DNA from 3 places in the Staphylococcus chromogenes genome. Region 3 is predicted to be linked to each of the others. Evidence: riboswitches for the same ligand, from Rfam matches in the RefSeq annotation. Region 3 holds a riboswitch; each other region holds the start of a gene.
The links. Region 3 has a riboswitch for S-adenosylmethionine ahead of PYW36_RS02450 (Na+/H+ antiporter NhaC family protein). Riboswitches for the same ligand answer to the same signal wherever they lie in the genome.
Positions count from the first base shown of each region.

Region 1: another riboswitch for S-adenosylmethionine. It lies ahead of PYW36_RS03245 (M20 family metallopeptidase); the one in region 3 lies ahead of PYW36_RS02450 (Na+/H+ antiporter NhaC family protein).
Region 2: another riboswitch for S-adenosylmethionine. It lies ahead of PYW36_RS00910 (O-acetylhomoserine aminocarboxypropyltransferase/cysteine synthase family protein); the one in region 3 lies ahead of PYW36_RS02450 (Na+/H+ antiporter NhaC family protein).

Region 1 covers NZ_CP118953.1:691,818-702,954, forward strand. The annotation lists gene manA (mannose-6-phosphate isomerase, class I) at 1-228, shown strand, start outside; gene PYW36_RS03205 (hypothetical protein) at 245-481, shown strand; gene PYW36_RS03210 (EVE domain-containing protein) at 550-1,914, shown strand; gene nhaC (Na+/H+ antiporter NhaC) at 2,279-3,706, shown strand; gene PYW36_RS03220 (thiol-disulfide oxidoreductase DCC family protein) at 3,816-4,241, shown strand; gene deoD (purine-nucleoside phosphorylase) at 4,406-5,116, opposite strand; gene PYW36_RS03230 (pyrimidine-nucleoside phosphorylase) at 5,326-6,627, shown strand; gene PYW36_RS03235 (DoxX family protein) at 6,634-6,987, shown strand; gene PYW36_RS03240 (S-ribosylhomocysteine lyase) at 7,086-7,553, opposite strand; SAM riboswitch class I at 7,780-7,889, shown strand; gene PYW36_RS03245 (M20 family metallopeptidase) at 7,984-9,168, shown strand; gene ldmS (L-aspartate--L-methionine ligase LdmS) at 9,169-10,350, shown strand; gene PYW36_RS03255 (DUF2750 domain-containing protein) at 10,441-11,112, shown strand.
Region 2 covers NZ_CP118953.1:192,280-203,416, reverse strand. The annotation lists gene PYW36_RS00925 (MFS transporter) at 1-290, opposite strand, end outside; gene PYW36_RS00920 (type 1 glutamine amidotransferase domain-containing protein) at 569-1,261, opposite strand; gene PYW36_RS00915 (hypothetical protein) at 1,393-1,545, opposite strand; gene PYW36_RS00910 (O-acetylhomoserine aminocarboxypropyltransferase/cysteine synthase family protein) at 1,562-2,839, opposite strand; SAM riboswitch class I at 2,901-2,998, opposite strand; gene PYW36_RS00905 (YSIRK-type signal peptide-containing protein) at 3,252-4,526, shown strand; gene PYW36_RS00900 (PTS ascorbate transporter subunit IIC) at 4,636-5,982, opposite strand; gene PYW36_RS00895 (PTS sugar transporter subunit IIB) at 6,000-6,284, opposite strand; gene PYW36_RS00890 (PTS sugar transporter subunit IIA) at 6,286-6,729, opposite strand; gene PYW36_RS00885 (BglG family transcription antiterminator) at 6,731-8,674, opposite strand; gene PYW36_RS00880 (YjiH family protein) at 8,986-10,311, opposite strand; gene PYW36_RS00875 (cation:proton antiporter) at 10,744-11,137, opposite strand, start outside.
Region 3 covers NZ_CP118953.1:556,257-567,393, reverse strand. The annotation lists gene PYW36_RS02500 (formate/nitrite transporter family protein) at 1-778, shown strand, start outside; gene PYW36_RS02495 (hypothetical protein) at 835-1,173, shown strand; gene PYW36_RS02490 (hypothetical protein) at 1,176-1,358, shown strand; gene PYW36_RS02485 (hypothetical protein) at 1,462-1,653, opposite strand; gene PYW36_RS02480 (HAD family hydrolase) at 1,650-2,294, opposite strand; gene PYW36_RS02475 (VOC family protein) at 2,357-3,187, opposite strand; gene PYW36_RS02470 (hypothetical protein) at 3,259-3,528, opposite strand; gene PYW36_RS02465 (bile acid:sodium symporter family protein) at 3,839-4,786, opposite strand; gene PYW36_RS02460 (hypothetical protein) at 4,967-5,497, shown strand; gene PYW36_RS02455 (SRPBCC family protein) at 5,663-6,160, opposite strand; gene PYW36_RS02450 (Na+/H+ antiporter NhaC family protein) at 6,274-7,584, opposite strand; SAM riboswitch class I at 7,675-7,772, opposite strand; gene PYW36_RS02445 (amidohydrolase) at 7,818-8,948, opposite strand; gene PYW36_RS02440 (SulP family inorganic anion transporter) at 8,958-10,094, opposite strand; gene hutI (imidazolonepropionase) at 10,310-11,137, opposite strand, start outside.

The sequences.
Region 1 (11,137 bases), 140 kb from region 3:
TTTGTACAAAATGAATTCTTCACGGTTGTGAAATGGGAAATAGACGGTACGTTGAATTATATGAAACCAAGAGAGTTTGTTTTAGTCTCAGTTTTAGAGGGACGCGGGGAACTTATTGTTGATGGAGAAATTTATCCTATTGAGAAAGGCCATCACTTTATTTTAACGGCAGAAGATTTGGACAATGTATTTGAAGGTGAATTTACATTAATCATCAGCTATGTCTAAGGGCGGTGTTTCGAATTTGAAAAGTGGTTTATATATTGCGCTAATATGCGGCATTCTTTCAGGTGCTGTCATATTTTTTAATGTTCCTTTATTTCCATCCCCCGTTTTTCCAGTAATCATTGGTTTAATCGGGATTATTGCTACGATATGGACATTTCCAAATCGTGAAATTAGTAGCATGTTAAAGCTTGGGGGAATTATGGTCAACTTATTCCCTGTGATAGTAGGCGTGATTACATTATTTCAAACATAAATCTGACGACTGTCTATCCATTCAAACTATTAGAACGTATTAAATAAATGAAGGAGAACCAAATCATCATGACAGCAGAAACGAACTATTTTTGGCTGAACTGTGGCTATAATCGCTGGAATCATAATGAACCTCTAGTAGGTCAAACCGCTGTATTTGAATCAGGCGCACAATTTAATCCAACACAAGGTTATCGTGCGTTTAAACAAGCTCAAATTGGAGATAAAGTTGTTTTTTATCAAGTCCAAACAGATGCGGGATTACTAGGCTGGGGCGAAATTATCAATGTCGTCACAGGCGCTCAAAATAAAATCCATGTACAATTTAAATTTAAAGAAACGTTTAAATCACTCACGACCGAATATTTAAAACGAAGTGAAGCTTTAGAGTTTCGAATGAATCATATGAAAGAATCCCTATTTAATAAAATTTCTTATGATGAATTTGAATTAATCAAAGGTTTAGGGACAGGAGATGTTTCTGTGCCGCGTTACTTTTATATGGCTGAAACAATCTCATTTGAACCCGGTGAAACTTATACGATATATACACATAATGTCAATGGAATTAAACGTAATGGCTATCATCATTATACACAACTCGAGGTAGGGGATCAGATACTCATTTACAATCGTTATAGCAATCAGTCTGTCATTGGTCGAGCAGAAGTTGCCCATCACATACATACACGACCACCAGAAGCAGGCCGCACAAATAGTACAGCGATCGAAATACGCTATATTGAAGATATTCCACCCGTCAGTCTAATGACCTTAAATAAACATCCTAAATTAAAAAATTTGTATTTCTTACAAGAAAATGCAAAACAAGCTATTGCAAGTTTAACCCCTACGCAATTTGAAGCGATTATGGAAATGAGTCAAAACGGCGGAATGAAAGGACAGTTCGAAACAGTAGGGCATTCAACAGGTGAAAGTACGGGCGATGACATTAAACCGTTCATTCTATTATTAGCAAATGATAAATCAGAAGGGTTAAAAGCAGCAGAATCCTTAGTCGAAAAAGCCAATGCGACACCGGTGATTACAACGGCGCACCCTGATTTTTCGGAAGAAATGTTGTATGGGCGTTATTTACCAAATGAAGCAAGCGCGATGTATTACCGTGAAGGATTTATCACCGAGTTGATGCCAAAAACAGAACGTCAATATCTTGTTATTGACCAGTTTGAACGATTAGACCTCGATATTTTTCAAATGTTTATCAATGTACTAGAAGGTTACGAGATGACGTTGCCACGTTATAATCGCGACGGCAGTATGGTAAAGTGGAGTTTGCGTAAAGATTCATTTTATCGTTTTAATCCTAATTGGCATATTGTAGGTGTAACCTATTTGAGTCCTCAAGAGGTTAAAGAACAATTTTCACCACAATTTTTGAAATATGCCCGTATTATTCAAGTGAAACATTAATAAAAATATAATCATTCCACTCATTTAAAAGGGAGAGATACCGAAATGTTTTAACTTTCGTATCTCTTTTTTTAATCTTTGAAAAATCGTTGCGCTCATTTAGAAAAAGCTACCTCGAAGATAACCAAATAAAATATAAATATGAAGCCTTTAAAAATGATAGATATAAAACTAATCTAAATCGTCTTGTTTAAATTGACTCTGATTTTTGAGGAAATAAATGAATCGCTCTGGCCAAAATGTATTGTTATAAATATTCTGAATTTTTATTGAAAAACGACTTGAATGGAGATATGTGCTATAGTATTATATTTTGTAAGCGTTTTCAATTTTCTGAGAACAAAACAAAGGGAGTGGCAGTAATATGAATAAGGAACAAGAAAAAAGACCAATTAATGTCTGGTTTGCCTTACTAACATTAGCAGCAATGATTGGCGCAATGCTTTACACCGTTGTCGTCTTAGAACAAGCCCCGCACATTCCACTACTTATAGGAACTTGTGTGGCCATTATCATTGCGATGTGTCATGGCTATCAATGGGAAGAAGTTGAAGAAATGATGTATAAGGGGATACGTCATGCACTTCCTGCAGTTGTCATCATCATGCTTGTCGGACTGATTATTGGAGCTTGGATTGGAAGCGGTATTGTTGCAGCTATGATCTATTACGGATTGAAACTGATTTCACCCGCTTATTTTTTAGCAGTCGTTTGTCTCATTTGTGGTATTGTAGCGTTAGCAATTGGAAGTAGTTGGTCAACGATGGCAACTGTAGGGGTAGCTTCTATGGGCATCGGTATTAGTATGGGACTTTCTCCGGGGATGGTGGCAGGTGCAGTAATTTCCGGCGCTTATTTTGGAGATAAAATGAGTCCGCTATCAGATACAACGAACTTGGCCGCTGGATTAACAAATGTGGATTTATTTGAGCATATTCGCCATATGTTTTATACGACGATACCAGGGTTAATTATTAGTTTAATTGCATTTTTTGTATTAGGACAAATGTACGGGAGCGATCATTTAAATCAAGGCCGTATTGATAAAATAATGAACGCGATTGATCAATCATTTATCATTTCACCATGGTTATTAATTGTACCACTGATTGTTATCGTTATTGTTGCTCTTAAAGTACCTGCATTACCAGCAATTGTGGTTGGTATTGTGCTCGGTTTTTTTGTACAAATTTTTGTGCAAGGAGATTCTATTACAGCAGCTGTTACAGCTTTGCAGACCGGTTATGAAATTGACTCCGGAAATCAAACGATTGATGAATTATTTAATCGTGGCGGTTTAGAATCTATGTTTTATACCATTTCTTTAACATTAGTCGCAATGACGTTCGGTGGATTACTTGAATATTCTGGTATGTTAAAAGCATTAATTTCAGTTATTTTGAAAGTGGCTAAAAATACAGGTACGTTAATTGCTTCTGTTATCATTTCTTGTTTCGGAACAAACCTGACATGTTCAGAACAATACATATCGATTATCGTTCCTTCAAGAATGTATGTATCTACATTTATTGACAAGGGATTACATCCTAAAAATTTATCGCGCGCTTTAGAAGATGGGGGAACTTTAACTTCAGTCTTTGTACCGTGGAACACTTGTGGTGTATTTATTGCGTCAACATTAAGTGTATCTGTCGTAGAGTATGCGCCTTTTGCCATATTAAACTTTATCGTTCCTATCATTTCGATTATTTATGGCTTTACCGGTTTTAAAATTATAAAACTGACTAAAGAAGAGCAAGCGTATTATAAAGCTCAAGAAAGTTTAACTTAACCCTTATTAATGAGGACTTAAACATAGTGATATATAAGACGTGAAATTTGAAAAGTGACTGAAAAGAAGTACAATGAGAGGTAAATCATACAATGAAGAGGTGAAAATATTGCCTATAGTATATTATGATGACCGATGTATTTACTGTTACAATTATGTCATTTGGTTAATCCGTCATGGACTACCACGCAATTATCAATTCGTGCCTTTGAAAAGTGCCTCTGGCGAGCAACTTCAGAAAGTCAACCCAGAAGTACTGAGTTATAATAGCGTTATTTTACAGGAAGGGACGCAGTTAACGTATCAATCGACAGCAATTATAAGACTAATTTATCAGCTGAAGGGATACAAATGGCTATCGATGCTTATTTGGTTCATTCCTAAGCCTATTCGAAATTTTGGATATCAATGGTTTGCAGAGCATCGAGATAAAATGTGGAAAACCACTTGGGCTAAAGCAACACATGAAGAACAACAATACTTTATCGGAGAACAATATGTCGATATCAAAGGATTAGCCCAACGATCAAATTAAATTGCCGTTATTATTGAAGTGTGTTAAAAGGACATGTATTAAAAAAACTTTTATGCCAGGAAGTCCTATATCGATTTCAAAAAGAAAAACAAACCTTTCAAGCTACAGAAAGGTTTGTTTTTTATATAAATAGGCCAGTGATTTATCACCGTAATCAAACGATGTTATTCAGCGATTTCTAAGGCAACTTCCATCATTTGAGTAAATGAATTTTGACGTTCTTCCGCTGTTGTTGCTTCATCTCTTAATAGGTGGTCACTTACAGTGAATATACCAAGTGCTTTTTTACCTGCTTTAATCGCATTTAAATAAAGACCTGCAGATTCCATTTCAACACCTAAAATGCCCATTTCAATCCATTTTTCATTAAAGTTTTCGTTCGCATTGTAGAAGGTATCTGACGATAAAATATTACCAACATGAGTTGTCGCACCAATTTTGTCAGCCGCTTCTTTAGCTTTAACAACTAAATCAAAGTCTGCAAGAGGGGCGAAGTTGCCAGGGAATTGGAATTGATCAACATAACTAGAATTTGTAGAAGCTCCTTGACCAATAATAATATCATACAGATTCACATTTTCTTGCATGGCCCCGCAAGAACCAATACGGATAATTGTATCAACATCAAAGAAATTATATAGTTCATAAGAGTAGATACCGATACTTGGAATACCCATACCTGAGCCCATGACAGAAACTTCTTTCCCTTTATAAGTTCCTGTGTAACCAAACATATTACGAACGTCGTTAAACTGTTCAACATTTTCTAAAAAATTTTCTGCAATAAACTTGGCGCGTAATGGGTCCCCAGGCATTAAAACGGTTTTTGCGATTTTTTTACCATTCGGTTGAATATGTGGTGTGCCTTGTGTCATCGAAAGCAACTCCTTTTATTATATTTTATCTTTTTAAAGATAACAGATTGCTGTATAAATGTCGATGGATTCTATGTTTGTCTAACTGGTGACAACGTATTTTAATCCTATGTTTTAACATAGGGGATTCATTTATTGAAATGAATGTATCGTGTATAATAGATATGGATGTATAATTATAGATTAAAAAAGAGAAGAGGGGATTTACCATGAGAATGGTGGATATGATTTCAAAAAAGCGTGACGGTCATGCCTTATCATCAGAAGAAATTAAATTTATTATTGATGGGTACACAAAAGGCGAAATTCCTGATTATCAAATGTCTAGCTTAGCGATGGCAATCTATTTCCAAGATATGACTGATGAAGAGCGTGCAGCTTTAACAATGGCAATGGTTGAATCTGGAGATAAAATTGATTTGTCTAATATTGAAGGCATTAAAGTCGATAAGCATTCTACAGGAGGCGTAGGAGATACAACGACACTCGTGTTAGCGCCACTTGTGGCAGCGCTTGGTATTCCTGTTGCTAAAATGAGTGGCCGTGGTTTAGGTCACACGGGAGGTACAATTGATAAATTAGAATCAGTAGAAGGATTTCATGTAGAAATTTCTGAAGACGAATTTATTCAATTAGTAAATGAAGCTAAAATCGCAGTGATTGGTCAAACTGGGAATTTAACGCCTGCTGATAAAAAAATCTATGCCCTTAGAGATGTCACAGGTACAGTCAATTCCATTCCTTTAATTGCGTCTTCAATCATGAGTAAAAAAATTGCAGCAGGTGCTGATGCGATTGTTTTAGACGTAAAAACAGGTAAAGGGGCGTTTATGCAAACAGTAGAAGATGCTGAAGCGCTCGCACATGCAATGGTAAAAATTGGTAATCAAGTAGGACGTCAAACGATGGCGATTATTTCTGATATGAACCAGCCATTAGGACGTGCGATTGGAAATGCACTCGAACTCAAAGAAGCGATTGATACACTTAAAGGACAAGGTCCAGAAGACTTAACAGAGCTTGTGTTAACACTTGGGGCTCAAATGGTGGTATTGGCGCAAAAAGCGGAAACGTTAGAAGATGCACGCGCACAATTGCAATCCGTGATTGATAATGGTGCGGCAGTTGAAAAATTCAAAACGTTTTTAAGTAATCAAGGTGGCGATGCTTCAGTTGTCGATGACCCTTCAAAACTTCCAACTGCGAAATATACATTTGAATTGCCAGCCAAACAGTCAGGGGTTGTCTCTGAAATGGTAGCCAATGAAATTGGGATTGCCTCAATGATGTTGGGGGCAGGTCGCCAAACAAAAGAAGATGACATTGATTTGGCTGTAGGACTTGTATTGCACAAAAAAATAGGTGACAAAGTGAGCGAAGGCGAATCTTTATTAACCATTTATGCCAACCAAGAAGATGTCGCCGCAGTGAAACAAAAATTATATGAAAACATTACAATCTCAGATTCCGCAGAAGCACCCCAATTAATTTATAAAATGATTACGGAGTAGATAAAGATGAAAACAGTACAACGTTATTTGATGGGCATTCCTTTTATAATAGTTGGACTATTACATTTTGTACATGAAGGTAAATTTAGAAAAATTGTTCCTCATTATTTGCCGTTAAGAAAAGAAGCGGTACTCATTACAGGTGTTTGTGAATTAATCATCGGGTTTGGGCTGTTATTACGCAAACCAGGTTATCTTTTTAAACATGCGATTATCGCTTTTTTATGGGCAGTTTTTCCAGCCAATATTTATATGGCCCGTCGTATTGATGACATTGAAGGGATGAATGTACCAAAACCACTTTTATATGCACGACTTCCATTACAATTTTTACTGATGAAATGGATTCGTCATTTATAACAAAAAACTAGGAATAGCGCTCATCTATAAATAGAAAGCCATCAAAATTTACCCGTAGATAAATTTTGATGGCTATTTTTCTTACGACTTAATTCATTTTAGCCTTCACCAAACACGTCATGCCATTGGTTGCGTTTGTCTAAAAATTCTCTTGCGATCGTTTGAGCGCCTTCTAAGGAATGGCTTGCCGCCCAACCGCATTGAACTTCATTACAGGCGGGTACTTCAGTTGCATTTAAAACATCTTGAATCGTTTTTTCAATAATATTTAATACGTCATCATAATCTTTGTGGTTGATGAGTGATACATAAAAGCCTGTTTGACAACCCATAGGGCTTAAGTCCACAATTTTATCAGAGTGATTACGAATATTTTCTGCCATTAAGTGTTCTAAACTGTGAAGTCCTGGCATATCCATATGTTCTTTATTGGGTTGCTTAAAGCGAATGTCGTATTTGTAAATGTCATCTCCGTTTTCACCTTGCATTTTACCTGCTAGACGTACATAAGGTGCAACAACTTTTGTATGATCTAAATTAAAACTTTCTACGTTCATTTTTGGCATCGAATTCATCCTCCTTCATTCGTTGATATCATTTTAACATAACTTCTAAAAGCCGTAATGAGTTACAAATCTTTCACTTTAAAAAAGCGTTATGCTTTAAAATAAAATGATTTCTTTCAGGCCAAATCTAAGATAAAATAGCACTACTTCCGAAAAATTGTGAAAATAATGAAAATACCATGACAAATGATCGAATTTCCGATAAAATGAGTAATAATTAAATACGAATTTATCAAGAGTGGTGGAGGGAATTGGCCCTGTGAAACCCTGCAACCTCATCGAACTTCGATAAAGGTGCTAAATCCAACAATGGTTAAGACCATTGAAAGATAAATGACACAAATGGCAATCAACGTTTGAGACGCTACTATTGATAAGTGGAAGTGTTTTATCGTTGGATGCTTTTTTTGTTTTGAAGGGAGACTTTTTAATGGTATCAGTGAGACAACGCATATTAGATTATATAGATAATCATCGGTTACATTATTTGGATATGAGTCATCAAATTCATGAAAGACCTGAAGTAGGAAATGAAGAATTATTTGCGTCGAGACTTTTAATAGACCAGTTACACGACCATGGTTTTGAGATAGAAAAAGATATTGCTGGTCATTCTACTGGGTTTATTGCGCGCTATGATAGTGGACAAGTTGGACCCACCATCAGTTATTTAGCGGAATACGATGCCTTACCTGGATTAGGACATGCGTGTGGTCATAATATTATCGGTACGTCGAGTGTACTTGCCGGCATCGCATTAAAACAAGTTATAGATGAGCTAGGAGGTTCCGTGGTTGTTTTAGGATGTCCAGCTGAAGAAGGTGGAGAAAATGGGAGTGCCAAAGCGTCTTATGTGAAAGAAGGGATTATTGATGATGTGGATGTCGCACTCATGATACATCCCGGTAACGAAACATATCCTACAATTCCAACTTTAGCTGTTGATGTTTTAGACATTAAATTTTATGGGCGCAGCGCACATGCTTCAGAAAATGCAGAAGATGCTAGAAATGCTTTAGATGCTATGCTTAGTTTCTTTAATGGTGTCGCACAGTTACGACAACATATCCATAAATCAGACCGGGTGCACGGTGTCATATTAGATGGAGGGAAAGCAGCCAATATTATTCCTGATTTTACACATGCTCGCTTTTACACACGAGCGACAACACGAAAATCTTTAGATCAACTGACAGAGCGCGTGCATCAAATCGCAAAAGGGGCTGCAATACAAACCGGATGTGACTATGAGTTTGCGCCAATTCAAAACGGGGTAAATGAATTCATCAAATCACCGCAACTTGATGCGCTGTTTGAACGTTATGCTACTGAATTAGGTGAAGAAGTCAGTCATGATGATTTTGGTTATGGCTCGACAGATACAGGAAATGTAAGCCATGTTGTACCGACGATTCACCCACATATTAAAATTGGACCACGAAGTTTAGTCGGGCACACGCATCGTTTCAGAGAAGCCGCTGCAAGCCCTATGGGGGATAAAGCTTTAATTAAAGGGGCAAAAATCATTGCATTGATGGGCGCGACACTGATTCAAGACAAAGATTTATTTAATACCATTCAAAAGGAACATCAATTATTAAGGGAGAAATTGTAAATGTTGGATGACTCAATTTTAAAACTGGGAGACTTATACGCGAAAGATGTGGTTTATACAGCACGACCTTCATACATTTCAAATCCATGGTTAGAACCCAATGAACATCAGTCTAATTTTTTAACTGGAAGAGAATTACTTATTGCCGATATGCCAGTGATTGTTCATGAAGCAAGTGTCACTGAAAAATTACGCACGTTATTTTCACATGTCAATCAGACGCTACCTGAGAATATCTATACTTTTAAAGATAAAGCAAGCTATGAAGCTTTATTACAAAATTTAACACAACAAGAACAAAAGCGTATTTACACACAATATGTTCACGGAGAAGATTTAATTGCGCCAGAACATTATGCGATGAATAAACAGGTGTTTATTGATTTAAATACCAAATCACGCATTCCAGAGTGGACAGATGGAAAATACTTGCCAAAACGACAAGTCGTCAAAATAGAAGATTTTCACGAAGCGTTAAAACACTGGGACCTCCCTCTTGTGATTAAACCAGGAGATGAACTTCCAACAGCAGGTGGTTATGGTGTTATGATTTGCTATAATCAAAGCGATTTGGAACAAGCGATTGCACGTATCGAAAATGCGAAAGCGGCCACACAAACTTTGATTATCGAACAATGTATCGAGACAGTCGACAATTATTGTGTCCAGTACGCCCTTCATCCAAAGAAAGGCATCATTTACTTAGGGGCTGCTAAACAACTGACAAACGATTACGGTTTTTACAATGGCAATGTGAATGCGATTGACGTTCCAGAGTCCGTGATTCAAGCGGGCTATGAAATTATGAAAATAGGCGTCGACAAAGGCTTCATTGGCGTCGCTGGATTTGATTTACTCGTCGATGCACAACAAAATATTTATGCGATTGATTTAAACTTTAGACATAACGGATCGACAAGTTTATTAGTTTTAGATCCTGTGCTCACCGGAAAATATCATAAATTTTACAGTTATATTTCTGGAGAAGATCAAGAGGCATTCTTTCAAACAATTGAAAAATATGTCAAAAAAGGAGTGCTTTATCCATTATCATTTTATGATGGGGAATATTTTCAACAACCTGTACCTTCGAGATTTGCAGGGATATGGCACGCCGATCATCCGGAAGAGATAGAGCGCTTAGAAGAAGCATTTAAGAAAGAAGCAAATCTTTCATCATAATGACAGCTCTTTTATAAACGATGTTTGACGAATTGAATGCCGTAGTTTATATTCAACTTAAAGAGAGCTCATTAAGAGAGGGAGAAAGGTATGTCATATAAAAATGAACGATTTTACAAAGATATTCTGACTAATGAGCAATTTTTTATTGCTGTTAAAGATAAAAAAATTGTGAAGCATGAGCACAATGGAAAACAATTATTTTGTTTTTGGACGAGAGAAGGCTTTGCTAAAGAATATTTGGAAAACTTGAATGTCGCATTTGATAAACTGATCACGATGGATATTGATCGTTTCACAACTTATGAACTTGACGATATGTTTGATGAGGAAGATGAAGCGGTTGTTAATGTGACGACGGACGCTGAAGGTCATGAAATTAGTATCTTATCTGCATTTAACGACATAATGACCGATATTGATCGATTACGTATTCGAGAGTTTGTCGAAGATGTTTCAAATTCAGATACGGTTTATGGCTTAACGCAAAAAGGGATGAAAGAGTTCATGGTAGTGAGTGATGAAAATGACCATTTTGAACAATCCCATTTTATGCCTGTATGGAGCTTAAGCCAACGCGCAAAACGTGTGGCCCACGAAGACTTCGAATCCTTTGAATTAATCGATGTTGAAGGAGAAGTCTTTGCAGAATGGCTCGATGAATTGCGTGACGATAATCGTTACGTGGCCATCGATTTAAAACCTGGTGTAGTGGGTACCATTGTGAGTGCACAAAAACTGGCGAATGAGTTAACATTTTAACGTAATTCAATCAATCACTATTTAC
Region 2 (11,137 bases), 360 kb from region 3:
GTAAACGTCGTCGAAAATACTGAAATGACTGTAAATATCGTATGTGCGATTAAGCCATAAATCATGACACGTTTACGCCCCAATTTGTCTGATAACAATCCATAAACGAGACATCCGAAGGCAAACGCAAATGAAAATGCCATACTCGCATACGGCGCTTGAAAAACAGGAACTGACAAATCTTGTGCGATGAAAGTACCTGTAGTAATCGTGCTATATAAGCTAAACATGACGAGTAACCCCGTAAAAAATAATACGAAGGTAATCCATTGATAATGGACCCGATTCATATATGCTCACCTCTCAAAATATCATTCCAATGATGAATTAATGCTATTCTATTTTCACATAAACCCTCACGGGAATGCTATTCAAAAACCTTTCTATATTTTTCACAACAAATCCTCTTCGTCAATCTCAACACGTGTAGGTTTCTTCTTTTCATCGCGCCTCTATTGAAGAACAATCATGGGTCGAGTGAAACTCCTACTAGAGAAAACGTGGGCATTAAAAAACTGTCTACAAAATCAATAATTTGTAGACAGTTTTCCCGAGGAATCCTCGAAATTTATTTTGAAGCTAATGCCGCTTTGACCGCTTCAGCCACTTTTTTCGCAGAAGCAGGATTTTGGCCTGTAATTAACGAATCATCTGTTTGGATAAATCCTTTCATCGGCACTTTTGATTTTTCATATTTCGCGCCTTTTACTTTCAATTCAGATTCTAACTCGAATGGCACAATACTTTTACGATTGGCTAAGACTTCTTCCGCATTGGAAAACCCAGTTAATCGCTTGCCATCAATGAAAAATCGGTGGTTCGGACGTTTTACTTCTAATAATGCTGCCGCCCCATGACACACGGAGGAAACGATACCGCCGTTGTCATAAATCGTGTTGACGGCTTGATTGATATATTCATTTCCTGGGAAATCATACATCACACCGTGACCACCCGTAAAATAAATCGCGTCATAAGCCGTGGGATCTGCGGTTTCAATACTTGGCGTAAGTTTCAATTGCGCCATAAACCGTTCGTCTTCATAATAGCGTTTTGTCACTTTATCTAAAATGCCTGGAATCAAACTTACAGGATCTAAAGGCGTTTCCCCACCTTTAATGTTATACAAGTCAACTTGGAAATTTTCATCATTTTGAAATTCATCGTAAAAATGCACGAGTTCACTTAACCATAAGCCAGTAGTTTTATCTGTGCCGTCAAAATGTGTATGGCTTGTATTGACAATCATTATCTTTTTCATGTCACCTTCACCACTTTTTATAAGATTTTCATCTATTATAAAGTAGTTTTGGGATGCTTACGAATCATTTGTTTGCATATTTATCGTGTACGTCTCTATTTTGGGATGGGGTCACCATGCGTTACCCCTCATTATTGCGTTTGAAGACGTTGAATTGCGCGTTCATATTCTTGTAATTTTTGATCTTTCATCATTTCTGCCGCTGTGTTAATCGGTTCATAAGTTTGCCATTCTTCTTTTTTATTAATCAATTGTTTTAAATGTTCTTCTATCGTTATCGTCACCATAATCCCCCATTTGTTAAATTGCAGCGAAGCCTTTGGCCAAATCATCGATAATATCATCGATATGTTCTAAGCCTATGGATAAGCGAATCGTTTCTGGCGCAATACCTGCTGCTAATTGTTCGTCCTCGGTTAATTGTTGATGTGTGGTTGATGCGGGATGAATGACGAGTGACTTGGCATCCCCGACATTCGCAAGTAGTGAAAACAAATCTAAAGCTTCGATAAATTGTTTCCCCGCTTCATAACCGCCTTTAACCCCAAATGTAAATACTGAACTTGCCCCTCGAGGTAAATATTTGTTTTTCAAATCATAATAACTACTTGAAGGAAGTCCCGCATATTTTACCCAAGCGACTTTCGGATGTTTGGATAAATAATGGGCCACTTTTTCAGCATTTTCGACGTGACGTTCCATACGTAGCGATAATGTTTCTAACCCTTGTGTCAGTTGGAATGCATTGAAAGGTGACAGTGCCGCCCCCGTATCCCGTAATAATGTTGTTCGTATTTTAAAGGCTAATGCCGCATCTCCAAATTTCTCGCTAAAAACGATACCATGATAGGACGGATCTGGTTCACTTAGTCCTGGGAATTTTCCGTTTGTCCAATCGAAGTTGCCCGCATCAACAATGACACCTCCCATCGATGTACCATGTCCACCAATAAATTTTGTCGCAGAATGCACCACTATATTCGCCCCATACGCAATCGGACGGAGTAAGTAAGGCGTCGCAAACGTATTATCTACGATGAGTGGAATACCGTGGGCTTTTGTCACTTTCACAAGCGCTTCAATATCTTCAACATTTCCTTCAGGATTGCCAATGGTTTCGATAAATAAAGCTTTCGTATTCTCTTGAATCGCCTTTGCGACATTTTGAGGATCAAGTGTGTCTATGAACGTCACGTCAATGCCAAATTTTGACAACGTATGTGTGAATAATGTATGTGTGCCTCCGTATAAGGTTTCACACGCCAAAATATGGTCTCCTGACTGCGCAACCGATTGGATGGCATATGTAATCGCCGCCATACCTGACGCAACAGCGACGCCTGCTACGCCCCCTTCTAGCTCTGCGACACGTGCTTCTAATACTGCTGTTGTTGGATTCATTAAACGTGTATAAATATTGCCCAGTTCTTCGAGTCCAAATAATTGTGCGGCGTGTTCCGTATCGTCGAAGTTATAAGATGTCGTTTGATATATCGGAACTGCGCGTGAATTCGTCGTTTGGTCCACTTCTTGGCCGGCGTGCAATTGTAACGTTTCAAATCGATAGTCTTGAGTCATGAGTACTCCCCCTTAAATAAATAAAAAAAGCCTACCTTGAAAGATAGACTTTACGCATTAAGACTCATCTCTCAGGTTCATCACCTGCAGGAATTAGCACCTAACTGAATAGGTTGCCTGGTTTCAAAGGGCCTGTCCCTCCACCAATCTAGATAAGTAATTATGAAATTAAACTTAGTGTATAACATACTCATGTAGAAGTCAATACGAATTCCGATTTCTTGAATAAGATTAATAATATCTAGTATTTCCTATTTATACAAAACTAAATATTATCGTTTAATAATTTTGAAATAATTAAATTGTGTAATGTGGTAATAGTATGTTAGTTGTGATAATCTTAAATTGTAAAGGGTGCCATTTAATTAATTATGCCACTCAAAAATTTACTTATTTTTTGGAGGATGAGAGAATGTTTAAAAAGCAACATTTTGGGATTCGCAAGTTTACAGTAGGCGCAGCTTCTATCGCAGTAGGTGCGACTTTATTCTTTGGCGCAAATGCTTCTGCAGATGCAGCTGAAGTTGATGGTCAAGCTTGGACAAACGACAACTTAGGGGAAAGTTACGGCACAGCTTATGTAGAATCTAACGGCAACGCTGAAGGTCAAGCTTATGAACCAACATTAGCAGAAAGCAATGCTGAAGGTTCTGCTTGGGTTGCAGACAACGCGGTTTCAAGCAACGTTGACGGTCAAACTTGGACAAATGACAACTTAGGAGAAAGCTATGGTTCTGCTTACGTAGATGCTAATGGCAACGTCGATGGTCAAGCTTGGGAACCTACATTAGCAGAAAGCAATGCTGTGGATTCTGCAGTAGAAAGCAATACTGAGGGTTCTGCTTGGGTTGCAGACAACGCGGTTTCAAGCAACGTTGACGGTCAAGCTTGGACAAATGACAACTTAGGGGAAAGCTACGGTTCTGCTTACGTAGATGCTAATGGCAACGTCGATGGTCAAGCTTGGGAACCTACATTAGCAGAAGGTCCTGAAACAGGCTCTGCTTGGGTAGAAAACAACCTTAACGAAACAGTAACAGCAACAGGAGAACCTGCATATGCTGAACCACTACCAGAAGGTCACATCGGTATTAACGGTGAACCTGCTTATGCTGAAGCGCTTCCTAAAGGCTCTTTAGATGGTTATTTATATGACCACGGTACGGGTGTTACTCATGAACTTCCTGAAGGTGACATCGCAATCAACGGTACTGGCGTAACACACGAATTACCTGAAGGCGACATTTCACTTAACGGTACAGGTGTCACTCATGAATTACCAGAGGGTACTTTAGATACGGACAACGATGGTTACACTGATGACGTAGAAATCGCTGAAGGCACAAGCACAACTGATGCCTCTATCACACCAGCGGCAACTGTCGATACTGATTTTGACGGTTACACTGATGCTGAAGAAGTGGCTGCAGGCACAAACCTTTACGATGCAGCATCTACACCAGTTGAAACTGCTGTAGGTCAAGAAGCAATTGCTGCTGATGCTCACGTAGCAAACGAAGCAACTGCTCAAGGATCTGTTGAAGCAACACCAGCACAAGCTGAAGGTCAAGCAGAAGGACAAGCTTTACCTGAAACTGGTTCAACAGAACAAGGTACATTATTCGGAGGACTTGTTGCATTCATCGGTGCTGTATTAGCTTTCTTTGGCTTACGTCGTAAAGCGTAATTCAAAGCGATACACCTTCGACATGCAACAAAAACGGATTGGGTGAATTCCCAATCCGTTTTTTCTTGTTATATAAGTTTTTTTCGCAATTTGTTAAGATCTCTTTGATTTATACTGCTTTATTTGAACGTTTTTGTAAAAAGATAGCTAAAGCTGCAATAACAATAATAGTTAAAATAACACCAATAACACCTAGTGTTTTTACAATATTACCAAATACGATACCCACCACTAAAAAGTCTGTATCAGAAAATGTTGTTGAAGCAAGACCTAAATCTCCAAGGAAAGGTAAGAATAATAAAGGTAAGAAAGTAATTAAAATACCGTTCATCATTGCACCAAAAACAGCACCTTTAATACCACCGCGTGCATTTCCAAACACACCCGAAGCTGCGCCTAGGAAGAAGTGTGGAACGACACCTGGTAAAATAACCACACCGCCAAGCATAAACATGATGAACATACCTACTACACCTGTCACAAAGCTAACAAAAAATCCAATTAATACTGCATTTTGCGCATATGGAAAAACAATTGGGCAATCCAATGCAGGCTTAGAATTAGGAACAAGTTTTTCAGAAATCCCTTTAAAGGCAGGAACAATTTCAGCTAAAATCAATCGGACACCTGTCAAAATAATGAAGACCCCTGCCGCAAAAGTAACTCCTTGAATCAGTGAAAAAACGATAAAGTTTTGATCATGGCTAATCTCTTTATGAACAAAACCTACCCCCGCAAATAAACTCGCAATCAAATATAATGCAACCATTGTAATTGAAATACTAATGGTACTTTCTCTCAAAAAGCTCAACCCTTTAGGAAACTTAATTTCCTCAGTTGATTTTGATTTCCCTTTAAACAATTTGCCAATTTCTCCTGCCGCCCAATAGCTTACCGTACCAAAATGACCTAACGCTACTTGATCATTGCCGGTAATTTTTCGCATGGTTGGCTGTGCCAACGCAGGAAAAACAGACATAATTAATCCTAAAATAATCGCTCCAATAACTATAGTTAGCGTACCGCTTACTTTTCCAACAGTTAAAATTATGGCTAAAAATGCTGCCATATAAAATGTATGGTGTCCAGTAAGAAAAATGTATTTCAAGTTCGTAAAGCGCGCAATTAAAATATTAACAATCATACCAAATACCATAATAAGTGCTGCGGTTGTGCCATACTTCTCTAATGCGATGGAAATAATAGCTTCATTATTTGGAACTACCCCTTGTACACCAAATGCATGTTGGAAGATTTTTCCAAAAGGTTCCAATGATTGAACAACCACCCCGGCACCTGCACTTAATATTAAAAAACCTAAAATGGTCTTAATGGTGCCTGTCGTCACGACAGAGGCCGGTTTCTTTTGAACTAAAAGTCCAATCAATGCGATGAACGCCACTAATATTGCAGGTTGGCTTAAAATATCAACGATAAAATCAAGAATGCTTTTCATGATGACACCCCCAGTTTTTAAATTTTATCTAAATCACGTAATTTATCCGTTAGTTTTTCTTCTAATTCTTGCTTATCTAAAATATTATCTAAAATCAAAACTTCGCCTAAACGGGCTGCGTTTTCTTCTAAATCTCGTCCACAAATGAACAAATCAGCCATCTCTGGGCTTGCGGTCATAATATCACTATGTTCAACTTCAATTTCTTGCTCAATATTCAAATTTTTTAGAACCTCTTGCACATTCATTTCAACCATAAAACTACTTCCTAAACCATGTCCACATACGACTAAAATTTTCATATTAATCTACTCCTTTAATAATATTGATAATTTCTTCTTCATTTGAAGCCTCTAATAATGCTTCAATATTTTCTTGTTGCCCTAGCAACTGAGCTAAATTTTGTAAAACCGTCAAATGCGATGTAGAATCAGTAGCACTAAGTACAAAAACCAACTCTGCATAGTGACTGTCAGTTGAAAAATTTATCGCCTCATCTAGCTTCAATAAACTGAGGCCCACTTGATGCACATCATTTCCTGGCCTCGCATGGGCAATAGCGACATGTGGTGCTATAACTATATAAGGCCCTAGTGTTTTAACACTTTGAATCATAGAATCTATATAGGAAGATTCAATATATTTTTGTGTTAACAAAGGTTGTGCTGCGAACTCAATTGCTTCTTCCCAACTGTCCACTTGATCTTTTACTATAATTTTATCCTTTGTAAGGACGTCTAAAGTCACTCTATTTCCCCTCCATTTTTCGGATATTCTTTTTAAAGTCTTCTAATTGACCATTAATTAATTGGTTTCTTATTTCATCTCTAAACAAAAGTTCACTTAATTGCTTTAATGCTTTTAAATGAACGTTTGTGTTTTCAGTTGCTAAGCATACAATGATTTTTACTGGATCAAACCTATCATGATTAAAAACAACGCCTTTTTTGAAATATCCTAAACTCATTCCTACGCCTTTCACATGAGTTGTACTACCATGAATTAATGCAATATGCGGCCCAATAACCATATAGGGGCCAAGTTCATGCAACTTGTTCATAATTTCATCTTTGTATGTGTTTAAGACAATCCCATCTTGTTCTAACGGATATACTGTTTGGGTAATTGCTTCTTCAAATGTCCTTTTGACGGAAATCTCAAAGATACGTGAATCTGTAAGAATGTCACTGAGTGACACTCCTGTAGTGTAATCTAAGCTTGCATTTTCTACGCGTTTGGAATTAATAATATGATTGAGTTTTTTTATGTCCTCCTGTGTTAACAATGGAGAAACTGTAATGCTTTTAATTGTTTTATATTGCGTCGGTACAGTTGAAATAACCATATCCACATTCATTTCCATTAATTCAACTTCATCTATTTCGTAAATTGAATACGCTTCTATAATGTCAAACTCAGGATATATATTCGTTAACTTCGCATTTAACAATTGAGAAGTTCCAACCCCAGACCCACACAATAATATAACTTTAATCTGTTTACGTTTTTGATTTAATAATCTTTCAAAGCTTGATGCAAAATGAAGCGTAAGATAACTGATTTCATGCGCATTGAACTGGATATCGAAATGATTTTCAAATAAAGTTACATGTTTTTGAATCATATCTATCAATTCACGATACTCATTCACAATATCTTCATGTAAGGGATTAATATGATTGAGTTGATTTTGCATTCGATAAATTGCGGGAGATAAATGAATCGATAATCCTTGAATTAATTTGTGATCTGTAAAAAATTCAATCCCCATTTCGAAGCTCAATCTTTCTACAAATTGACTTATTAATTCTTCAAGTTCTGAAACGTGATGTCGTTCTACATTCAATGTAGATTGTTTAGAAGCAAGTAAATGTAAAGTAATCAATTCAACTTCAGAATCTGGAAATTCAATATTAAAATAGTGTTCTATTTCCGTTTTTAACTTTATCGCTACTTGATATTGCTGATTAACCTGATGGAATGCATCCTCTTTAGATGTGTATGGTAAGGGATAATTCTGCTTAAGGCGCTTGATTGCGATAAATAAATGTAATATAAGCCCTTCGATTGCAGTTTGAACTAATTGATACTCTTCATTTTTAAGTACCTTAATAACCAGTTTACGAATATTCTTTAAGTCTTCAGTACCATTAAAGTGAGCAATTATGGCATCATTCATCTCTTCATAATACCTATGTAGAAGTTGGGCATACGCATTTCGATAGTCAGATTCTTCCCCTTTGATAATGAACCCTTTGTTTTTAATATAGGTCATAGCAAGTTTGTTGACTTCAAACCACTGGATAGCTTCTTTAATGTCACTCGCTATTGTACGGCGACTGACACGCAATTCCTCTGCCAAAGTTTTTGAACTTAATGGTCTCTCTTGTTCTAACAGTATTAGTTTGAGCAATGTTAATCGTTCATCTTTTGAAAAATGATACTGTTTAATTTGGGTAGGATTCATTCCATTTATATCAGTTTCATTTTTTTCATGAAACGCTTTAACTCCTTCAGATTTACTTCTGACAATACGATAGCCTAACGTTTCAGACATAGCTTCTAAATACTCAATATCGTATTGAATGGTTCTCTCAGAAAGATTGAATTCTTTAGCTAGTTGGCTCGTTGTGACAAATTGTGAAACGTTGCTTATTCGATTTAAAATCTGATGTTGACGATTGCTTAACAAATTTATGCCTCCTATACTTTTATTGTAAACGCTTTCCAGAAGAGGTAGATATGCAACCTTTTGCATTTGAAAATCCGCAAAAGTTCATATCTAAAATCATCATTTCATTAAAGAGCTAGGTTATAACCAACTTAAAATTAGAAAGCCACCAAAATTTACCCTTAGATAAATTTTGATGGCTATTTGAGTAACACTTAAATCAGTAAAACAGAATTTTTAACTTTGATTTGTAAGTAAATATGGCAGATTGATTGATTCCAAAGCCAAGACTTCTTAAGTTTTAATTGCAACTAAAAATCCGTTTTTAATGTTTAAAATGTAAATAAGAGATGCCCCATCAATGCAATAATCGGTAATGCGATAATCGTACGCATTAAGAAAATCGCAAACAGTTTTGGCAAGCTCACTGGGATTTTAGAACCTAAAATTACGCCACCCACTTCGGATAAATAAATCAATTGACTGACGCTCAATGCCCCTACCACAAAACGTGTTAAATCACTGGATACGCCTTCAATGAGTAATGACGGTAAAAACATATCCGCAAAACCGATTAACACTGTTTCAGAGGCTTCTTTTGCTGCAGGAATTTGCAAGATTTCAAACAGTGGCAAGAACGGCAACCCTAATATTCGGAAGATCGGTGTATACGTGGCGAGAATTGTCGCAAGCGTTCCAATCGTCATCACGACGGGTAATACCGCAAGCCACATATCAATCACTGTTTTGAAGCCATCTTTGAAAAATTGTTTTGCACCTGGCGCTTTAATGCCTTGTTCTGTCGCTTGTTCAAAACCATAAACGACAGGATTTTTATTTCCTAAATCCTCTTCTTGTAACGTGGCATGTTTTTTGTTATTTCTAAATGTGTCTGGCACACGATTTAAAGGCCATAAACGTGGCAAAATAATCGCACAGGCCAAACATGCGAGTATCACTGTTAAATAGAAATAATAAAAATGATGTGATAAATGAATGGTTTCCGCTATGACGATAACAAATGTGATAGAGACCACACTGAACATCGTCGCAATCGTCGTTGCCTCACGACGGGTGTAATAGCCTTGATTGTATTGTTCACTTGCGATCATGACGCCGATTGTACCATCGCCTAAAAACGAAGCCAAGTTAATCACGGTTGAACGTCCTGGCAATTTAAATAAGGGACGCATAATTGGTCTGAAGATCGGCCCGAAAAATTCTAATAAACCGTAAGACATTAAAAATGGTAAAAACAAACCTGCAAAAAAGAAAATAGTGACTAATGTCGGTAATAAACTGCTAAATACAAGATCTCCTGTATCACTAGAATAGATGACTTCCGTGCCAACTTTGAAATAAACTAGCCACACAAATACTACCGCGAGTAAACGCACAATCACCCATAATGGCCCCACAGAAAATGTTTTTGCCATTTGTCTTTCTGGATCAAGCTTGTCTTTATAAATGGTACTACAGAGGACCGTTAAAATTCCTGAAAGTGTAATAATCGCTAAAATAATGATGGGCATCGCCCCACCAATCAAATCTTTCATTAAATTGGACAACCATGCAATCGGAAGTGTTGTTTCTGATTGTCCTTGATCATTAGGGAGACTAATCGGTAATAAAAACAAGAAAATGCCGATTAATGACATAATAATAAATTTTAGTCGTCCTTTAATGATCTCTTTTTTACTATACGTATTCACATTTTCCACCCCTTCTCATATGAAGTTTCTTTTCTTAATAATGTCATAAATCCTTGTGGGAAGGAGGATTTTTTTACATTGTGTATTTCAAAAACAGCGCAATCTGTCTTTATATTTCGTTCTCTATTTGTATGTTTATCATTCACGCGACGTGCGACTCCTCACTTTTGCGTATAAATATGCAATAAAACGCTTATTTTCACTTTTCTATTTTACATGAATTATAGGTCAAATGCACTAGTTTCAGAAATTGGAAAGATGTAATTTTATCCCCTCAACTCTTTTGAATTTTCTTTTCCGTTTTTCATAATCTCATCCCTTTTTATCAAGAAGACATCAAAAACGCCTAAAGCATGGGTTTGGCTTTAGGCGTTTTCATTATTTATCGGCTAAAATTTCATTATAACTGATTTCTTCTCGAAGTCTAACGGCGATGTCATGTTCAGTAATTTCACCATTTAAGACCATTTCATCGAGCACTTCTCGTTGTGTATAGACCGCATAGAGTTTCATTCGGCGCGTTTGTTCTTTCGCTTTAGGTTCTTTCGGTTTACGACGGGATTTACTGCGGATTCTTGTGAAGTAAGACGTATTAATCATCCCTATTTCTAATACGTTTTGACTGTTTCTTTCTTCGGCCAAACGCGCGGATACATTACGATACACTTGGTCCAACGTTTGGTCTAACGTTTTGATATCGATGTGCTTTTTCATTTTACCTGTTCTTGCACGATAACGTAACATAAACATTTTCATCATCATTTTTAATTTT
Region 3 (11,137 bases):
GATCGCAAATATTATCGATACAATTCAAACGAAAGATATTTTGCAAAGTTTTTACTTTAAACGCTATTTACTACGCGCGATGATGGCTGGATTTATTATTAGCATTATTGCGGTTTTTGTTTTGATGGTAAAGGCGACGTTTGCTCCTGATTTAGGCTCAGGATTAGTCAATATGATTGGCGCCATCACATTTAGCTTTGCATTAGTACTTATCTTATTTACGAATTCTGAACTCCTCACAAGTAATTTTATGTATTTTACTGTTGGGTTATATTATCGCTTAATTCGCCCTATTCGAGTGTTTAAAATTTTTATGCTTTGCTTTTTCGGTAACATTATTGGCGCGTTTGTACTTTTTGGTTTAATGCGCTTCAGTGATATTCTCTCTCCTGAAATGTTAACCTTACTTGATAAAACAATAGAAACAAAAGCGGCCTATACTTTTCAAAATATCTTTATTCGGGCAATTTTCGCTAACTTTTTCATTAATATAACACTAGTGATTGCTATGCAAATAGATGATATTTTCGCTAAAATGTTTGTCATGATGTTTGGGGTTACAATCTTTGCGTTTATGGGATATGAACATGTCATTTATAATGCTTGCTTATTTGTAGGAGGCCTATTCTATCAGACAGAATCATTGACATTAGTTCCTGCCCTCAAAAATATTGTCGCTGCTTTTCTCGGTAATTACGTAGGTGGCGGCCTCATTATCGGTTTATTTTATGCCTATTTGAATGACCATGGGCAATTTAGGGCACATCGTATTAAATAAAGAGTCCTTCATCTATGTTATAATAGCTAAAAAATGAGATGCGAAGGAGTTTCAATATGGATAAACAGCGATTTATTCGGGGTGCTATCATTGCGGTTATACTTGGAGTCTTATATTATGCGATGCAAAGCTTTAATACTCAAAATGACATTTATGCTTTAATCATGCGTTCAATTCTGTTGGCTATTGTGTTTTTTGTTTTATATATGCTTATATTTAGCTTATTGAACAACGCTTCCAGAAAACGCCAATATGGCCCTCCATTAATCGTCTGCGTCATTCTCGGCCTCTTAATTGGGAAGGTCTTGAACTATCCCTTCGTGGGTCTGATTATCGGGATTTTCATCGCCCTCATTATTGGTTATTTTATTGGAAAGATGCAAAGGAGACCTTAATGATGTCAACACAAACACTAGGTATCATCATGATCATTTTACTGCTCTTAAGTTTTATTCCTAATGTCTTTATGTTATACAAAGCAAATAAGGAAGGAACCCCTGCGACACGTTTTAAATTAATGGTAGGTGTGGATGCAATTTTACTTGTATTAGTCATAGCCGCCATCGTTCTTTTCTCATAAAAATAGCGGATTGGGAACTTTCCCAATCCGCTATTTTTATTGTCTATGTCATTGTGAATGAAATCCACCGTTGAAAAATGTGCGCTACGTCTTCTTCGCCTATTTATATTTTTCCTTGTAATAAAAAATAATACAATAAAGACGCAACGATACCATAAAGTACTAGGCCCACAATACAAGACGTCATATGCACACGAAAAGGAATATGGCGTTGGAAGATAGGCGCAAGCACAAGGTTACCTATCACAATAATCAGAGGCGCAACGATAAAAAAGAGAATCATTTCTAAACTCATTGCGCGACTCCATTAAAGAATTGGTCTATGACTTGTGTTAAATCTATATCTTTAGCTAAGAGCTCAAGTGATGAAAAATCACTAACTTCCGTCATAGGATTCGTATTTACAATCACATCTAGACCTGCAGTGATGGCTGCAGTGGCTCCATTGACCGAGTCTTCAATAGCTAAGCAATGCGTTGGACTAAAGTTTAAATACTGTACCGCTGATAAATATAAATCCGGTTCAGGTTTGACCGCTTCGACATCTTCACGTCCTTTAATCACTTGAATATAGTCTCCAATGCCTAATCGCTTGATGAGCGGTTCTATGTCTTCACGTGCACTACTTGTCGCAACCGCCATCGGAACGTGACGTGCATGTAGTTGCTCCATGAGCGTTTTAACCCCCTGCCTTAAAGGAAGATGCCTTGCATGCTCGTGATGTTCTTGATAAATTTTAGCCACTTTTTCCTCGCCAAAAATCTCAATTAAATAGTGATGCAACGCTAAAGCACGTCCTCCAATATTAGACCTATAGAAATCTATTGAAATGGGCTTTTCCTTCGCTTTTTCAAGATGCATATTAATGACATCAAATAAATGTTGCTCTGTATTAATAATCGTGCCATCAAAATCAAAAATTACCGCTCGGTACATAAAGGGGCCTCCTTAGTTGTCGTTTTCATTTAGTGTAACAAATCTGACACCCGCATTCACGTTTATTCAAAACCTGGTTCTACTGTCGCAAATTCAAACATAATATGATTTTGGCGATAGTAAAGTGATTCAAACCATTTTCTATCAATCAATCCTGAATGACGGCCAGGCAAGTGGTCATGCTTTTCAATAATTTTAGGCAGTGCTTCTTTTGTTGTCGCAATCGCATGATGGTGGACATATCCACGACCAGGTCTTACATTCGGTCCGTCTTTTTGAATGACGACGATATCACTGTATAAACCATCATCAACAAGCGTAAACGTATGTTCATCCATATTTGTACGTTCATGATAGTCTAAATGTTTTGAAAGATAATTTAAAGTTGAGTCTATATCTTTAACATGAATCTCAATAGGACCCATTCCTAAAATTTGATATTCCTCTGGGATGTCTGAAGCTGTAGGATTGCCCCATTCTTGTGGCAATGTATAATCATCATTAGCAATCATCACAAATGATAGTGACTCTGGATCGTCAAAATAGAGCGCATCTTGATGCATATAGGTCCCACGTTCGATATGATGCGCTTTATCTTGTAATCGTTTTTCAAAATAATCTAATGCTTCGCTATTACGCACAAGTAAGCCTATTCTCGCAATCATATTTGTGCCTTTACGCATCATACCTGCAAGGGGTAATTCAAAAAAGGTTAACAGTGTACCAGGTGTACTTTTATTGTCACCGTAGAAGATGTGGACCATATCATTATCATCTTGGTTCACGGTTTCTTTGACTAATTTTAGCCCAAGGACGTCTAAATAAAATGCCTTATTGTCGTCAATATTTTTAGTATACATAGAAATATGATGATGACCTGTAATTTTTGACATACATATCACTCCTAAGTTCTTTTCTTGAGTATACTTTTTATACCATCAATTTTCAATTCCCTTGCTTACCGTTATAACAACATGAAAAAACAAGTTAATCCAATGAGAATAATGGAGCATGGAAAAGCCAATGTTTGAATTAACCTCACTTTTCTCATGGAGAGATGTGCTTTCATCAACCACGTTTCCATTATAAAATTGACCAACGTTAATAATATCGTTAATGTGATAAGCAATTGAAATCCATTGTCAAACTGTTTGACGAACCCGAACGAAAGTACAAGCATCGTCATAAAAAGCGTCAGTGTAATAAAATAATGATTTAAAATTTTAGTCACCATCTCGTTCACTCCTTTCAAGAATCATGCGTCATCAGTTAAATGATTTTTATATCGAACCTATTTTTAGAGACTTTAATGATGACTTATACCCAATAATTTAAAAATATTTTCGCACAACCTAAATCAAAAGTAAAGTTAATCTAAAAAGATGATAAAGAAGCGGGAAATTATTCCTGGGTGTGATATCTCTCCATGAGCGTTTATCAAGATTTATGGTTTTTGCCACTCACACATTAAAGGACCGAAACACTCACATGTTTCGGCCCAACAAATATATTTCATTGTGCGTACAGCTCAACGCACGGTGAATTTATGTTGTTTCTAATTGTTTCTGTTGCTTTTCAAATCTTGCCGCCCAGAATTTGGCAAGCGTTGGTCCTGTTAAGCAGTGAATAAAGCTGAACACCGCACCAGGGACTGCTGCCAGTGGATTAAAATGCACTGTCGCTAATGAGGTTGCTAAACCTGAATTCTGCATTCCCACTTCTATTGATAATGTCTTTTTATCTTCATAAGACAATTTAAAAATATGTGCAAGAAGATAACCTATAAAATATCCCAATAGATTATGTATGATCACGACAATAAAAATGAGTACGCCTGTTTCAATGATGAGCGCCTTGCTATTTGCTACGACGGAGCCTAAAATTAATGAAATGGCTACCACCGAAACTAAAGGCAAGATATCATCTGTTTTTTCAGCAGCTTTATAAAATAGACGCTGGATGATTAAGCCGATAATAATTGGGATGAGGACGACCTTAGCCACTGAGCCAAACATACTCGAAAACGAAACATTCATCCATTCATGCGCCATTAAAAACATAAGTGCTGGTGTCACGATAGGCGATAAAATAGTAGAAACAGAAGTGACTGCAACGGATAACGCCACATTGGCTTTTGCCAAATAACTAATGACATTACTCGACGTTCCACCTGGGCAACACCCCACTAATAAGACTCCTATCGCAACTTCAGGGGGAAGTTGAAAGGCTTTTACGATAATATAGGCGAGGAGTGGCATAATTGAGTATTGTAAGAGCACACCAATAATTACGGGTTTTGGGTATTTAAATACTTTTTTGAAATCTTCTAATCGAATAGATAATCCCATTCCTAACATCACCACTCCTAATAGATAAGGAATCCACGGTGTAAAACTTGAAAAAGCACTCGGCATCACAAAGCCGATAAAACTGGCAATGAGCATCCAGATTAAAAATGTTTTTGATGCGAATTGTCCGATTTGTCGTAGCATAGCTGTCACCTCTTAATTATTTTAATATTCAGAATATTAACACAACAAAAGCGTCTTGACAATACAATTTGATGAAATAAAATCGAGACCTTTTTAAGTTTACGCCTTTAGACCTAATGCTTTTTATAAGAGTGAGTGCTAAAATGAACTTAATAAACCATAGTTAAAAGAGGAATCGTAATGCTTATTGATAAGTTAGAAGACTATTCTATTCAAATTGCAGAATTAAATCGTCGCAAAATTCGTCGCCAAATCGAACATTTATTAAAAAACGTAAATTTACCTTCTCCTTTGCAACATGAATTTTATAAATCACAAAAAGCATATATACTCCGTGTACATATTCAAAAACAAGCCCTTCCATACTTGTTGAGCTTTCTCAGTTTCCATCGTATAACAATTTATCAAGTGATTCGAACTAAATTCGAAAACGAACTCTTCGCCATTGATCAATTAGCCCATATCGAACGCCGGTTTGATTTTTATATTGATGGGTTAACTGACCCGTTCATAAAAGATAAAGTGATTGAAGTGTTACATCAAGGGACCAAGCTCCAAATGAAATATACACTCCGAAAAAATGTACTTTCCCTAACGTCAACGCTTGAAGACGTGGGGGCTATTTTAAGTCTTTTAAGCCGACATCATATTGATATTTATCAAGCTTATGCCCCGTCCCAACCACAAGCACATATCACGCGTATTTCATAGCTATCACCTTCATATCACAACACTTTTTGGACAGTCTAAGCGCCTAGGACACTCTAACTTAAATAATGTTAAATAGCCATCAAAATTTACGCTCTAATAAATTTTGATGGCTATTTTTTTGCTATTTAAATCAGCTTTAATGCGTCAGAAATGATGCATTCTTGATTAATCTATGGGTTGTTCTTCTATATATTTTTGCATCGTATCGAACATATTTTCAAAACCATGCACCATACTGTCGTGATATTCTTTCTTTTTTTGCTTATATTCAAGTTGGGTCAAACGACGTTCTTTCGGAATTTCACTTTTATAGTAAAACGTCATTTGCGTAATGCCAGGACTACGTTCTTCAAAGTAGACTTCAATATCGTCTTGTTGATCGCTAAAGTCTGGCATTTGAATCGTTAACGCCAACTCTTCACCTATAACAAGATGCTTGTACACGCCTTCAATACGAACGGTTTTAGCTTGACGTTGATCAATAATCTGATATTGTCCGCCTTCAATGGGTTCACTTTCAACACTTCTATTTGTTCGAGATGTTGTCATAAACCAATGACGTAATATTTCAGAATCTGTCCATGCTTGATATGCAAACTCTGGTGTCGTTTTTAATAATCGGACGATTTTAACTTCGACCCATTCATTTTGCGTGTTTTTCATGGTTACTCTCCTCACTTTAAAACCATTTCTGGTATGCCATACACTGTAACGCACGGCGTTTATTTTTAAATGTACGTTCAATTCTCTATATGTCTAACATAGCACATTTCATCTTAATTTGAATGTGATTTGTTTTTTAGTCTTGGTAAATTAAAAATAATCGCCACAATACCACATAACGCTAACATCACAGGATAGATAGAATATGGGACTAACATCACAGGAGAAATGCCTGCAACTCCCGCTGCTGCAATCAATTGCGGGCTATAAGGGACAAATCCTTGCCATGCACTTCCGAAGATATCTAATAGGCTCGCAGATTTACGACGGTCGATTTGGTATTCGTCTGCGATATCTTTTGCAAGCGGACCCGACATGATAATCGAAATAGTGTTATTGGCTGTAGATATATCTGCCACACTTACAAGACTCGCAATCCCGAATTCTGCACCACGACGAGTTTTGATTTTGCTTTTTACTTTATACAATAGCCAATGAATACCGCCATGGTGTTCTACTAAACCAATCATGCCTCCAATTAATAAAGCAATGATGGCAATATCCTCCATCCCGACAATTCCTTCTGAAGCCGCTTTTAAAAAGCCTGCAAGCTGAAACGAATGGTCTGCGATACCAATGACACCAGATAAAATGATGCCTGCTAATAAAACGATGACAACATTAATACCGATGAGCGCCAAAATGAGCACGAGAAGATAAGGTATGATTTTGATGAAATTATAATCATAACTTTGGCCGTGATGAACATGATTGCCGTGGGTCAAAAACCATAAAATAATAATCGTTATGATTGCTCCAGGTAATACAATGCGAAAGTTCACTTTAAATTTGTCTGCCATTTGTGTGCGTTGCGTTCTAACAGCCGCAATTGTAGTGTCTGATATCATAGACAGATTATCTCCAAACATTGCGCCTCCGACAACTGTCGCCATCGCTAAGGCAGATGGGATGTCTGTCGCTTGACTCAAACCAAAACCGACCGGCGCAATCGCCGCCACTGTTCCAACAGAAGTTCCCATAGAAATAGAAACAAACATACAAATAATAAATAATCCAACGATGAGTAAATTTTGCGGAATCATCGATAATCCGAAATTAACGATAGATTCTACGCCTCCCATCGCTTCAGCCGTTTTAGAAAAGGCACCGGCTAAAATAAAAATAAACATCATTAGAATGATATTCGAATGTCCCGCACTTTTCGCAAAAATTTCGACTTTTTCTGTAAATTTTTCTTTAGGATTCATGACTAACGCAATGATGACGCCTACAATCGCAGCGACATTCAGCGGCATAAAGGTAAAGTCTTTTGTAATAATACCTGCGCCTAAAAAGATACAGATAAATACAACCAATGGGATTAACGCCCAACCGCTTGCTTGCTCTTTTATTTCTTTAGACATTATAATCTCCTCACAAAATTTAAGGTCAAACGCTAATAGTGTGGCATGTGTACAATCACTATTAGGTCTGACCTATTTGATGAATTGAACTTCTTATCTTTAGCCATCTGTGCTTCTGGAATTGGCACACGCACAATCATGTTGCCGAAGTTTCAACGGGCCAGTCCCTCCACTTCTCTTGATATGAAGTATTTAATTTTCCTGTTAAACTTTACACGAATTTAGGCGATTCGTCAATTCGTGCCGTCTTCTAAGAGGCGATTTACAAATGCTTCAAAGTAATCTGGAACACGCTCTAAAATACGTTCATCCGGATTGAATTTTGGATGATGCAATGCAAACTCACTTTCAGAGCCAATCATCGCAAAATAGACAGGTGCCACTGTTTGATAGCCTGAAAAGTCTTCTCCAATCGTTAAAGGACGTTCGAGTTCAGAGGCCTGGTAGCCCACATCTTGAGCGGATTGCATGGCCATTTCATGTAGTTCCGGCGTATTGTTCACAGCCTGTGTAATCGTTTGATAATCTAAGTCAATGTCTACTTCATACTGCTTTGCAACACCATCACAAATTGTGCGCATACGTTTAGCGACATTAGATTGGACCTCTGTTTTAAATGTGCGTACCGTTCCTTCCAACATGGCACTATCCGGAATGACATTCCACGTTTGTCCGCTATGCACTTGACCTATTGTGACTACCGCTTCTTCAAATGGCGCTGTATTACGGCTAACAATAGTTTGGAAACTTTGAATTAATTGTGCTAACACAACCTGAGGATCTTTAGCGTCTTGAGGCATCGCAGCATGTGCCCCTTTCGCTTGAATGTGAATACGAAATCGGTCGACATTTGAGGTCATAAAGCCTGGTTTGGCTTGCCATTCCCCTATTTTCAAAGTAGGATCATTGTGAAAACCAATAATCGCTTTAGCGCCCTCAAGTAGCCCCGTATCTACAATTCTTTCTGCGCCAAATCCAACTTCTTCTGAGGCTTGAAAAATCAACCGTACACGACCCCTTAGCGCCGATTCACGTGCTTTTAATTTCATTGCTAAACCTAATATCGCCGCCATATGGACATCATGGCCACAGGCATGCATCACGTCTTTCGTTTTTGAAGCAAATGACAATCCAGTTTGTTCATCAATCGGGAGTGCATCAATATCTGAACGCACTGCGACCATAGGTTCTCCTGCTCCGATTTCTGCAACAATACCTGTCAGTAACGGAAGATTCAAAACATGAATTTGCATCTCTTCTAAAATTTCTTTGAGTTTTTCAGTCGTCTGGAACTCATCATTCGAGACTTCCGGATGCGCGTGAAAATAGCGTCTCCATTGTACCAATTGTTGAATATCTGTCATTTCGTCCACCTACTTTCTTATGTATCGAATAATATAAAATAGAAGGGTCCCTATTAAAACTCCTAACGCGAGATTTTTAGTCAAAATAATCAATATCCATGTAAAAGCCATGAGACTCAAATCCATATAGCGCTTTCTTATTATGAGTTGTTTCGTTTGTCGGTCAAACGTACCAAACGAAATCGTCACGAGAACTGTTGCTAACACTACGATTGGGATTTGACCTACAATATCTCCTAAAAACACTAAAAATAAAAGTATCGTAACGCCCGTCACTAAGGTAGATAAGCGAGAGGTCGCCCCCATTTTGTAATTGAATTTGGATTGTCCAACGAGCGCACTACCGCCAAGTCCACCAAGTAGTCCGAGAGTAGCATTGGCAATACCTTGCGCCATAGATTCTTTACGTTTATCACTTGGATTCCCCGTCAAATCATCCATCATTTGTGCGGTCAAACTTGTTTGAATTGTTGCAACCACAGCTAACATTACCCCAAACAGAAGAATATCTAAGAAGTGTTGAGGTATGATAGAAAGATGAAAAGGTGCAAATTCGGGTAAAATAAATTTAATTTTTGCAAGATCTTCCACTCGAACAATATTAGGTTTTAAAAGCATACTGATAGCCGTTAAAATCACGATTGAAACAAGTGTGGCGGGTACTTTTCGTGTCCATTTCGGTACTGTATAAATAATCATAAAACTCATCACTGCAAAGAGATAAGTTTGTAGATTTTTACCAAATATATGTGGGAGTTGCGACGTTAATAATAAAAAGCCTAATGCATTCATAAACCCAATGACAATAGGTTGCGGGATATAGGCAATAACTTTATTTAATTTCAAAAAGGAAAGACTTATTTGAATTATACCCATTACAAGTGTCGCCCAAGCAAGCACATATATATCATCACGCGTTGTGACCATAATGGCAACGAGCGATACGCCACTACTCGGCGCTGAGACCATCAAACGTCGGTGTCCAAATATACTCATGATGACCATCATGAGTCCTGTGCTCATCATCCCAATCATTGGACTCACACCTGCAATCAGCGCAAAAGCTATCGCCCCTGGAACCATGGCTAATGCGACTAAAACGCCTGCAAGGCTATTGGCTTCGTATTGACCTTTCCATGATTTCATATATGCTACGATTGCCCCATGATTACACACTCCCTCCCCCTCATTCTCTATTTCATTGTATCAAAGTAAGTTGAACAACGTGGAAAATAACCTCTATAGTGCCATTTAAAAGCATCATTCAATCAAAAAAACGAGTTAGGAGATCGCCCAACTCGTTTATATGGTAGTCCTACATACAAGTATTTATTTGTATCATCAAATAACGCGCCTTTTTATTAAAGTGCTAATTGATGATCGACAATCACTTTACCGTCTTTAATCACTTTTTCTGCATGATTTATACCATAATGATAAGGAATGTATTCATGGTTTGGGGCATGCCAAATGACGATATTTGCTTTATCCCCTTCATTGATAGTTCCCGCATCTACATTAATCGCCTTCGCTGCGTTAACAGTGACCGCATTCCATATTTCATTTGGTGATAATTTAAGTTTAAGGGCTGCAATGGCCATCACCATTTGTAAATTATTTGTCACACAACTGCCTGGATTAAAATCTGTCGCAATGGCGATTGCACCATGGTTATCTAACATGCCACGTGCATCTGCATAGTCATTTTTACCTAGATAAAACGTAGTTCCCGGCAATAAGACCGCAACCGTATCTGAATCTTTTAATTTGGCCTTGTCTTCATCACTAGAAGCCACAAGGTGATCTGCAGAAATCGCTTCTTCATCTATGGCAAGCCCTAAGCCGCCTAAAGGATCAATTTCATCTGCATGAATTTTCACTTGGAAACCTTCTTTTTTAGCCGCTTCCATGTAACGCTTAGATTCTTCTATAGTAAAAACGCCTGTTTCGCAGAAGATATCCGCAAAATCTGCATATTTTTTAACTTCTGGAAGCAATTCTACCATCTCTTCTAAAAAAGCTTCGTTTGAGGTTGCATCTTTTGGAACTGCATGAGGTCCTAAAAATGTATGTCTCATATCAAGCGCATATTTTTCTTGTAATCGACGTGAAACACGAAGTTGCTTCAACTCATTTTCTTTGTCTAAGCCATAACCACTTTTGCTTTCAACGGCTAAAACTCCGTGATG